Regions from separate parts of the Bradyrhizobium prioriisuperbiae genome, predicted to be linked through region 2. Evidence: predicted binding sites of a transcription regulator. Region 2 holds the regulator's gene; each other region holds the start of a gene.
What was found. The regulator PhoB, encoded in region 2, activates phosphate uptake and scavenging genes when phosphate is short. The targets are predictions, from matches to a motif close to TGTCATNNANCTGTCAT.

Region 1 (3,276 bases), 720 kb from region 2:
GTGGCGAATATCCGCCCTTCCGGACCATGAATGCTATGCGCCTGATTGAGACCTTCCAGACCGCTGACTTCATCGACACCCTGGCAAGCTTGGCGGTGGCCTTTGTGCTCGGCACCCTGATCGGTGCCGAGCGTCAATATCGCCTGCGGACCGCGGGGCTGCGCACCAATGTGCTGGTGGCGATCGGCGCGGCCGCGTTCGTCGATCTGGCAATGCATCTCGCGGGTCCGGACGGCGCGACCCGTGTGATCGCCTATGTGGTCTCCGGCATCGGCTTTCTCGGCGCCGGTGTGATCATGAAGGAAGGCACCAATGTGCGCGGCCTCAACACCGCGGCGACGCTGTGGAGTTCGGCCGCGGTCGGGGCTTGCGCGGGGGCCGATCTCGCTGCCCAGGCGGTGGCGCTCACCATGTTCGTGTTGGCCGGCAACACCCTGTTGCGCCCGCTGGTCAATGCCATCAACCGTTCGCCGCTCGATGAGAAGTCCTCGGAAGTGGACTATGACGTCAAGGTGACGGCAGATGCGCCGGCGATGGCTGATGTGCGCGACCTGCTGGTCGAGAAACTGGAAGCTGCGAACTATCCGGTTGGCGATGTCGAGGTGGTCGACCGCGCCAACGGCGCGGCCGAGATCGTCGCACGTCTGACCCGCACCGCGGTCGATCCCAAGGAGCTCGACGTGGTGGTCGCCGATATGGAGCGGCAAGCCGGCGTCCGTCATGCGACCTGGGAAGCAAGCACCCGGGATTAAAAGTTAACGACGGTATTCTGTTGGGAGTGCCCGTGGAGCGCTTCCGGAACTTTCATGGCGTCGGCCCGTTTTCCCCTCTGAACGAAGGTTCGGAGGCAGAAATGACGCTGCGCCAGGATAACGACCGTACAGACATCGTCCGACGACGGCAGGATCTGCGGCTGCAGATGGGGCTCGGGATCGGCCTGTTCGCGGCCGGACTGGCGTTATCAGGCGTTTCGCTGGCCCGCATTGCCGCCGGCGATATGCAGATGGCGCAGGCTTCGTCTCCCAGCCTGCAGCAGCCGGCCCAAACGCAGCCCCCATCAGGAGCCACCACCGGTCAGTCCCCCGGCTCCAGCGCGCCCGCCGAATCCAAGCCCGGCGGCACTCGCCCGACCACGCCTGCGCCCGAGCCGGCGCGGCCGGATGCCGACGCGCAGAAGTCCGGCGCGCCCTCGGCGTTGCCGCCTGCACCGGCGGAAAAAAGCGCGCCACCGATCAACACCAAATAGCGCTCACGCGCGGCGCACGCCGATGTGACATGCGTGATCACGCTTTGATGACGGCTGCCGATTTTAAAGCCTCGCCTGCCTTTGGTCCCTGTTCCATAATGCGCATGCACGACGTGTGCGATGGATCGGAGACTGGCCCATGAAGATCGAGGACGTGAAACGAACTGCCTATTCGATGCCGCTGACCAATCCATCGTTTCCGCCCGGCCCCTACCGCTTCTTCAATCGCGAATATTTCATCATCACCTACCGCACCGATCCCGAAGCGCTGGCTGCCGTGGTGCCGGAGCCGTTGCAGGTGGTCGAGCCACTGGTGAAGTACGAGTTCATCCGCATGCCGGACTCCACCGGCTTTGGCGACTACACCGAGACCGGGCAGGCGATCCCCGTGCGTTTCAACGGCGAGGAGGGCGTCTACACCCACGCGATGTATCTCGACGATGACGCGCCCATCGCTGGCGGCCGCGAATTGTGGGGTTTTCCGAAAAAGCTGGCATCGCCGAAAATCGTCACCGAGAGTGACGTGCTCGTGGGCACATTGCACTATGGCTCAGTGCTCTGTGCCAGCGGCACCATGGGCTACAAGCACCGCCCGGCCGATCCGGCGGCGGTGATGCATGCGCTGCAGACGCCGAACTACATTCTGAAAATCATCCCGCATGTCGACGGCACGCCGCGGATCTGCGAACTGGTGCGCTTCCATCTGCAGGATGTGGTGCTGAAGGAAGCCTGGACCGGCCCCGCCGCGCTCGGCCTGTTCCCCCACGCGCTTGCGGACGTGGCGCGGCTGCCGGTGCGCGAGGTGGTCTCGGCGTTGCACTTCAAGGTCGACCTCACGCTGGGATTGGGCGAGGTCGCGTACGATTATCTGGCTGAGAAGTAGCTGAACGCGTAGCTCGGATGAGCGCAGCGATATCCGGGAAACCGAGCCAATAGAACCCGGGTGTCGCTTCGCTCACCCGGGCTACGAATCGAAATGGCCGGAGCGAGCCCCGGCCATTTGAACAGTAACTTGGTGCGAGATGACTTACCGAACCAGGATATTCCTGAACTGCCAGGGGTCGCTGGTGTCGATGTCCTCGGCGAACAGGCCGGGACGGCCCTCCAGCGGGGTCCAGTCGGTGTAATAACCCTTCACCGGGCCGAGATACGGCATCTGGATTTCAAGCAGGCGGTCGTAATCCATCTCGTCGGCTTCGACGATGCCTTCGTTCGGGTTTTCCAGCGCCCACACCATGCCGCCGAGCACGGCAGAGGTCACTTGCAGGCCGGTCGCGTTCTGATAGGGCGCGAGTTTGCGGGTTTCTTCGATGGAGAGCTGCGAGCCGTACCAGTAGGCATTGTTGTCATGGCCGAATAGCAGCACGCCGAGTTCGTCGATGCCGTCGACGATTTCGTTCTCGTCGAGGATGTGGTGCTTGGCCTGCATCCGCGCTGCGCGGCCGAACAGTTCATGCAGCGACAGCACCGCATCATCGGCCGGATGATAGGCATAATGGCAGGTCGGCCGGTAGATCGCCGCGCCCGATGCGTCGCGCACGGTGAAGTAGTCGGAGATCGAGATCGACTCGTTGTGGGTGACGAGGAAGCCGTATTGCGGGCCGCGGGTCGGGCACCAGGAACGCACGCGCGTGTTGGCGCCGGGCTGCATCAGATAGATGGCGGCGCCGCAACCGGCTTCGTGGGTACGCGCATTCTCCGGCATCCATTTTTCATGCGTGCCCCAACCGAGTTCGGACGGCTGAACGCCTTCCGACAGGAAGCCTTCCACCGACCAGGTGTTGACGAAGACGTCCGGCTCTTTCGGCGTCTTCGAGCGTTGGGTGTCGCGCTCGGCGATGTGGATGCCCTTGATGCCGGCCTGTCGCATCAGGTCGGCCCATTCGGCCCTGGTCTTCGGCTTCGGCGCATTGAGTTTCAGATCGGCGGCGACGTTGATGAGCGCCTGCTTGACGAAAAAGGAGACCATGCCGGGGTTGGCGCCACAGCAGGAGACAGCCGTCGTCGAGCCGGCGGGGCGTGCCTTCTTG
Region 2 (3,276 bases):
AACTGATCGACGAACTGAAGGACGATTATACGATCGTGATCGTGACCCACAACATGCAGCAGGCGGCGCGTGTCTCCGATTTCACGGCCTTCATGTATCTGGGCGAGTTGATCGAATTCGGTCCGACGACCAAGATTTTCACCACCCCGTCGGACCGCCGGACACAGGACTACATCACCGGCCGGTTCGGCTGAGGCGCGATAGGCGCGGGAGAACATGATGGCCTTCGAACATACAGCCAAAGCCTTCGACCAGGACTTGCAGGAACTGACCCGGCTGGTCGCCGAAATGGGCGGCCTCGCCGAGCGGCAGATCGTCGAGTCGGTCGATGCGTTGATCCGCCGCGATATTGCGCTGGGCCAGCGGGTCGTCGCGGCCGATGCCGAGCTCGACAAGCTGCAGCGCGGCATCGAGGAGCGTGCCGTTCTCACCATCGCCCGGCGTCAGCCGATGGCCGTGGACTTGCGCGAGATCGTCGGCGCGATGCGCGTGACCACCGATCTCGAGCGGATCGGCGACCTCGCCAAGAACATCGGCAAGCGTGTCAGCGCGCTGGACAATGATTTCCATCCGCTGAAGCTGATCCGCGGCCTCGAGCACATGGCCAACCTGGTGCAGTCGCAGATCAAGTCGGTGCTGGACGCCTACGCCGCCCACGATCTGCCGGCTGCGATGGCGGTCTGGAAGGGCGACGAAGAGGTCGACGCGATCTGCACGTCGCTGTTTCGCGAACTGCTCACCTACATGATGGAAGATCCCCGCAACATCAGCTTCTGCATCCATTTGATGTTCTGCGCGAAGAACATCGAGCGGATGGGCGATCACGCCACCAACATCGCCGAAACGGTGTTTTATATGGTCGAAGGCCAGCAGATGCAGGATCAGCGCCCGAAGGGCGATATGACTGCATTCGCCACCGCCTCCGGCAACTGAACTAAGGAAAAGACATGGGCGCCCGCATTCTGGTTGTCGAAGACGAAGAAGCGTTGACCACGCTGCTGCGTTACAATCTCGATGCCGAAGGTTACGACGTTGAGACAGTCGCCCGCGGCGACGAAGCCGATACCCGGCTGAAGGAGCGAATTCCCGATCTGATCGTGCTGGATTGGATGCTGCCGGGTCTGTCCGGCATCGAGCTCTGCCGCCGGCTGCGCACCCGTCCCGAGACCAAGCAACTGCCGATCATCATGCTGACCGCGCGCGGCGAGGAAAGCGAACGGGTGAGGGGGCTTGCGACCGGCGCCGACGACTACATTGTCAAGCCGTTCTCGGTTCCGGAGCTTCTGGCACGGGTGAAGGGCCTGCTGCGCCGCGCGAGTCCCGAGCGTCTGGCCACGGTGCTGACCTACGGCGATATCGAACTCGATCGCGACAAGCGTCGTGTCGCCCGCTCCGGCCAGCCGATCGATCTCGGTCCGACCGAGTATCGCCTGCTCGAGTTTTTCCTGGAGCATCCGGGACGTGTCTTCAGCCGCGAGCAGTTGCTCGACGGCGTCTGGGGCCGCGATATCTATATCGACGAGCGAACCGTCGACGTGCACATCGGTCGGCTGCGCAAGCTCTTGAACTTCGGCCGCGACCAGGATCCGATCCGCACCGTACGCGGCGCGGGTTATGCACTCGACGACCGCTTCGCCAAAGTCGACTGACGCAGGTCTTCGCCAGCTCAAACAAAAAACGCCTCATCGATGATGAGGCGTTTTTTTTGTTTCTCCAGGTATCCGCCGCTGCGTGCGGCGACTTGCCGAACTACTTGCCCGACGGACGGCGGTCACGGCGGCGATCGCTCGCCGGCTGATACGCGACACGCGAGTGATGCGCGCAATAGGGCAGGCCGCCCAGCGCCTTGCCGCCGCAGAAAAAGAAATCACTGCTGCCGGGATCGCCCACCGGCCAGTGGCAGGTCGCTTCCGTCAGTTCCAGCAGCGACAGCCGCTGGCTCATCGGAACCACGTTGTCGTAGGCCACCGGATCCGGCTCGGCCTCCACCTCGAACGCATGCGCAAGCGCGGTATTGCCGCGCGACATCGGCCGCGCGATCCGCATCATATGCTGGGCCGGCCGCGCCTTGCGCTGACGCGGGGCAGCCGAGGACGGACTCTTGGCGCGGCCCGACAGGCCGAGCCTGTGGACCTTTCCGATCACCGCATTCCGGGTGATATTGCCGAGTTCCGCGGCGATCTGGCTGGCCGAAAGACCCGCCTCCCAGAGTTTTTTCAACTGTTCTACGCGATCGTCGGTCCAACCCATTACCGTCATCGCACCATTCCCTTCGTGTCGCGCCTTTCGACCGCGAGGCCGTCGGCGACGTCTGTGTCTCAAAAATCCCTGCCGGCAGAATCCCTTAGCCCTCGCCGGATGCGCCTGTCGCAACCGGGCGTCTACGCTGTTACCGAGACCGTTAAGGATCAGATCTGCCGCACGAGATGTCGTATCCGACCATCCCGAAGCTACAATATGCCGTGACTCACGCGCAAGAGTCGGGCATCACAAGTCCACATGTTCTGCAATAGAAATTTGATAAACGGCTTTTTCTGCGGCTTTTCAGTACCATTGCCGTGTTGACAGCCAGGTTGACAGTATTGGACGCGCCAATAGAATAACTGCCGCGTGCTGCCCGACGAGGCGGCACGTTTTGTTTCCGGGGTAGGTCCATCGATCGTCCGATCTCGCGGTGTCCGATCCAAATCCTGAGTGTTTGGAGTCACATCGTGGTCTGTCGACAGGGCCCGCCCGAAAGTTCAATCAGGTTTGCAAGCAGAGTTGCCATGAGCACCAACACGTCGTCCCATCTCATGCCGGTGTTCGCACGGGCGGATCTCGCGTTCGAGCGCGGTGAGGGCGTCTGGCTCCACGGCACCGACGGCGAGCGCTACCTCGACTTCACCAGTGGCGTTGCGGTCAACGCGCTGGGACATGCGCACCCGCATCTTGTCGCCGCCCTGCAGGAGCAGGCGACAAAGCTGTGGCACATGTCGAACCTGTTCAAGAGCCCGGACGGCGAGAAGGTTGCCGCGCGCCTCTGCGAGGCGAGTTTTGCCGACGTCGTCTTCTTCGCCAATTCCGGCGCGGAGGCGATGGAAGCGGTCATCAAGGTCACCCGCAAATATCAGGCGGCGAAGGGCAAGCCGGAGCGTTACCGGATCATCACGTTCGAAGGCGCGTTCCATGGCCGGACGCTGGCGACACTGGCCGCCGGCGGCCAGGAAAAATATCTCGAAGGGTTCGGTCCCCGCGTCGAAGGGTTCGACCAGGTTCCCCATGGCGACATCGAGG
Region 3 (3,276 bases), 4.2 Mb from region 2:
GATGTTGGCTTCCTCATCGAACCGCGCCTTCAGCTCGATCAGCGCGGTGACCGACTTGCCGGCCTCGGCCGCCTCCACCAGCGTTTTCACGATCGGCGAGTTGCTGGAGGTGCGATAGAGCGTCTGCTTGATCGCGACCACGTCCGGATCGCGCGCGGCCTGCTGCAGGAACTGCACCACCACGTCGAACGACTCGTAGGGGTGATGGACCACCAGGTCCTTCTGCCGGATCGCGGCGAAAATATCGCCGCCATGGTCACGCACCCGTTCGGGGTGGCGCGGAACGTAGGGCGTGAACTCGAGATCGGGCCGGTCGAGCCGTGTCAGTTGCGACAGCTCGTTCATCGCCAGCGCACCCTCGACCACGAACAGTTCACCCTCGGCCGTCGCCAGCGCGCGCTGGACGAAGCCGCGCAACTCCTCGGGCATGCTGGCTTCGAGTTCGAGCCGGATCACCGACCCGCGGCGACGGCGTTTCAAGGCCGTCTCGAACACCCGCACCAGATCTTCCGCTTCTTCCTCGATTTCGATTTCGGAGTCGCGAATGAGGCGGAAAGCGCCCTGCCCCTTGACGGTGTAGCCGGGGAACAGCCGGCCGATGAACAGGCTGGTCGCCTGCTCCAGCGACATCAGGCGGATCGCGCCGTCCTTGCCAGCCGGCAGCCTGATGAAGCGGTCGATCTTGCCGGGCATGCGGATCAGCGCATTCATGGCCTTGCCGTCGGCCGTGCGCACCAGATGCAGCGCGATCGAGAAGCCGAGGCTGGGAATGAACGGGAACGGATGCGCGGGATCGATCGCCAGCGGCGTCAGCAGCGGAAAGATGTTGTGCAGGAAATGATCTTCGATCCAGGTCCGCTCCGACTTGGTGAGCTCCTTGCCGTCGATCAGGTGAATGCCGACATCGGCCAGGATGACGCGGAGATCGCGCCAGATCGCCTGCTGGTCCGAGGCGAGCTTGGAGACGGTTTCGTTGACCCGGGCGAGTTGTTCGGTCGGGGTCAGGCCGTCGGGGCTGCGCTCGGTGATGCCTTCGCGGATCTGCGCCTTGATGCCGGCGACGCGGACCATGAAGAACTCGTCAAGGTTATTCGCCGAAATCGACAGGAAGCGGACCCGCTCCAGCACCGGATGTCCCGGATTGACCGCTTCTTCAAGGACACGGCGGTTGAAATGCAGCCACGAGAGCTCGCGGTTGATGAATCGCTCGGGGCTGCCGACGATCGAAGAGACCGCTTCTTCCGCCTCAGGTTTTTCTTTTAAAACAACAGCTTGCGCGGAATCCATGAGAAATGAGCCGATCTCGATAATGGCGACTTTGCCGCCCTGCGGGGGTTCGCGGGGAGCATGTGCGAACCACATGACGTTTCGATGACATGATGGGCTATGGCGGCACGCCGTCAAGCGCGGGCCCGTCCGGACCCGCCCGCTTCGCCCCAGCTTGCCGGATACGGCGTTAGAGCGTTTTCCAGCGAAGTGGATACCGGTTCGCGTCAAGAAAACGCGTCAAACAAGAATCTAGAGCTTCCGTTCCGATTCTATCGGAACGGAAGCTCTAGGCGCTGTCCCGCAGCACCTCGACCGCCAAAGCGCGCGTCACCGGCCGGCGCAAACGCAGCGACTCGGCGTCCAGCTCTGCGACCACCCGCCGCGCCGCCGCGACCGAGCGCTCGATGCGGGTCGCGAGGTAACTCACCAGGGATTCGTCCACCGTCATCTGGCGGTCGCTGCAGAGCTTGACGATCAACGCCCGGAACAGCTGGTCGTCGGGCGCCGCAACGGTGACCACGGGAACCGCCCGCAGCCGCGAGTTCAGATCGCGGAGAGGAATCGCGAAGGACGCCGGCGCCACGCGCGCCGTGATCAGGACATAGGCTTCGTCTTCCCGGGCCATGTTCATCAGGTGGAACAGCGCACGTTCGTCGAACGTGCCGGGGATGAGGTCCTCGATCACCAGCGCACCGGTGACGAGGGTGTCCGGCACCATGGTGTCGATCAGGGAATGGGCGCTGATGGCCCGCGCGCCGGCCTGCTCGGCCCAGATCGTGGCAAGGTGGCTTTTCCCCGATCCTTCCGGACCGCTCAGCAGCATGATCCGGTTCGGCCAGTCGGGCCAGCTATCGATCAGCGCCAGCGCCGTCTCGTTGCTCGGACCTTCAAGGAAATTATCGCGCGTGAGACTTTCCGTGTGCGACAGGGCAAACGCAAGCTGACGAGGGCGAACGACACGGCCTGCCACGCAAATGACTCCCCTAGTGTCCCGAATTCGAAGTTCGCATCACTTAGCAGCTCCCCCTGAGCGAACTTCGAATTCGATCAGGACACTAGATAATTTTAGATTCGTGTGTGGCCTATGTTTCCGAAATTCCCCTCGAAGAAGTCGCCGCGAATGTGGAGGGGAATTTCGGAAACGCCACACGCGTGTCAGCGGCTCGGCTCGATCTCGCTCATGTGCTGCACCCAGTCCACGAGATAGAAAGACACCGACAGCAGCGTCAAGATCGTCACCGCCCCCATCAGGATGACGTCGAACGGTTTTGGTGCAAAATCAAATCCCAGCGCAGCCAGGATCAATGCGGCAAAGGCGACCTGGGCTACCGTATTGAGCTTCGACACCATCAGCGGCTTCATGGCGACGGGCTTGCCGAGCAACCATGACACAATCACGGCACCGACGATCATGATATCGCGCGACACCACCAGAATGACAATCCACCGTGGAATCGCCCCCCAGACCCCCAGCGCGACATAAATCGAGACCAGCAGCGCCTTGTCGGCGAGCGGATCGAGCAAAGCGCCGATTTCGCTGGTCATGTTGAAGCGCTTGGCCAGGAAGCCGTCGACGGCGTCGCTGAGGCCCGCCGTTACGAACAAGGCAAACGCGATCGTCATCTGATTGGACGCAATCGCCCATACGATGACCGGCACCAGCAGAATGCGGCCCAGGGTGATGATATTTGGAAGCACGCTGTTTCCCGGACGAGCCTGATTTGCAGGCATTGTCATCTTGATCGGTTCCGGGCGCCCCGTTGTCAACACGGGAAATTCGCGCTCCCAGGGCCAAGCATTGCGCCTGGACCAAATCTTACGTAACCACCACCTAACTCTCAGAAAAGCGGCCTGGACGCCATGACCGAACGAAAAGACAGCCTCACTTATGCGGACGCTGGCGTCGATATCGACGCTGGGAACCGGCTGGTCGATATGATCAAGCCGCTGGTCCGTGCCACCGCCCGGGCCGGCGCGGATGCCGAGATCGGCGGATTCGGTGGCCTG

Region 1: a site for PhoB is predicted at 1,283-1,299, ahead of RS897_RS03600 (acetoacetate decarboxylase). Genes of this name have one in related genera too.
Region 3: a site for PhoB is predicted at 1,361-1,377, ahead of RS897_RS30280 (RNA degradosome polyphosphate kinase). Genes of this name have one in related genera too.

Annotation. Positions count from the first base shown of each region.
Region 1 covers NZ_CP135921.1:771,296-774,571, reverse strand. The annotation lists gene RS897_RS03610 (MgtC/SapB family protein) at 36-752, shown strand; gene RS897_RS03605 (hypothetical protein) at 854-1,246, shown strand; gene RS897_RS03600 (acetoacetate decarboxylase) at 1,386-2,129, shown strand; gene RS897_RS03595 (homospermidine synthase) at 2,274-3,276, opposite strand, start outside.
Region 2 covers NZ_CP135921.1:1,491,335-1,494,610, reverse strand. The annotation lists gene pstB (phosphate ABC transporter ATP-binding protein PstB) at 1-194, shown strand, start outside; gene phoU (phosphate signaling complex protein PhoU) at 220-933, shown strand; gene phoB (phosphate regulon transcriptional regulator PhoB) at 948-1,649, shown strand; gene RS897_RS06980 (GcrA family cell cycle regulator) at 1,750-2,259, opposite strand; gene RS897_RS06975 (aspartate aminotransferase family protein) at 2,769-3,276, shown strand, end outside.
Region 3 covers NZ_CP135921.1:6,387,391-6,390,666, reverse strand. The annotation lists gene RS897_RS30280 (RNA degradosome polyphosphate kinase) at 1-1,287, opposite strand, end outside; gene RS897_RS30275 (P-loop NTPase family protein) at 1,556-2,239, opposite strand; gene RS897_RS30270 (CDP-alcohol phosphatidyltransferase family protein) at 2,425-2,967, opposite strand; gene purM (phosphoribosylformylglycinamidine cyclo-ligase) at 3,130-3,276, shown strand, end outside.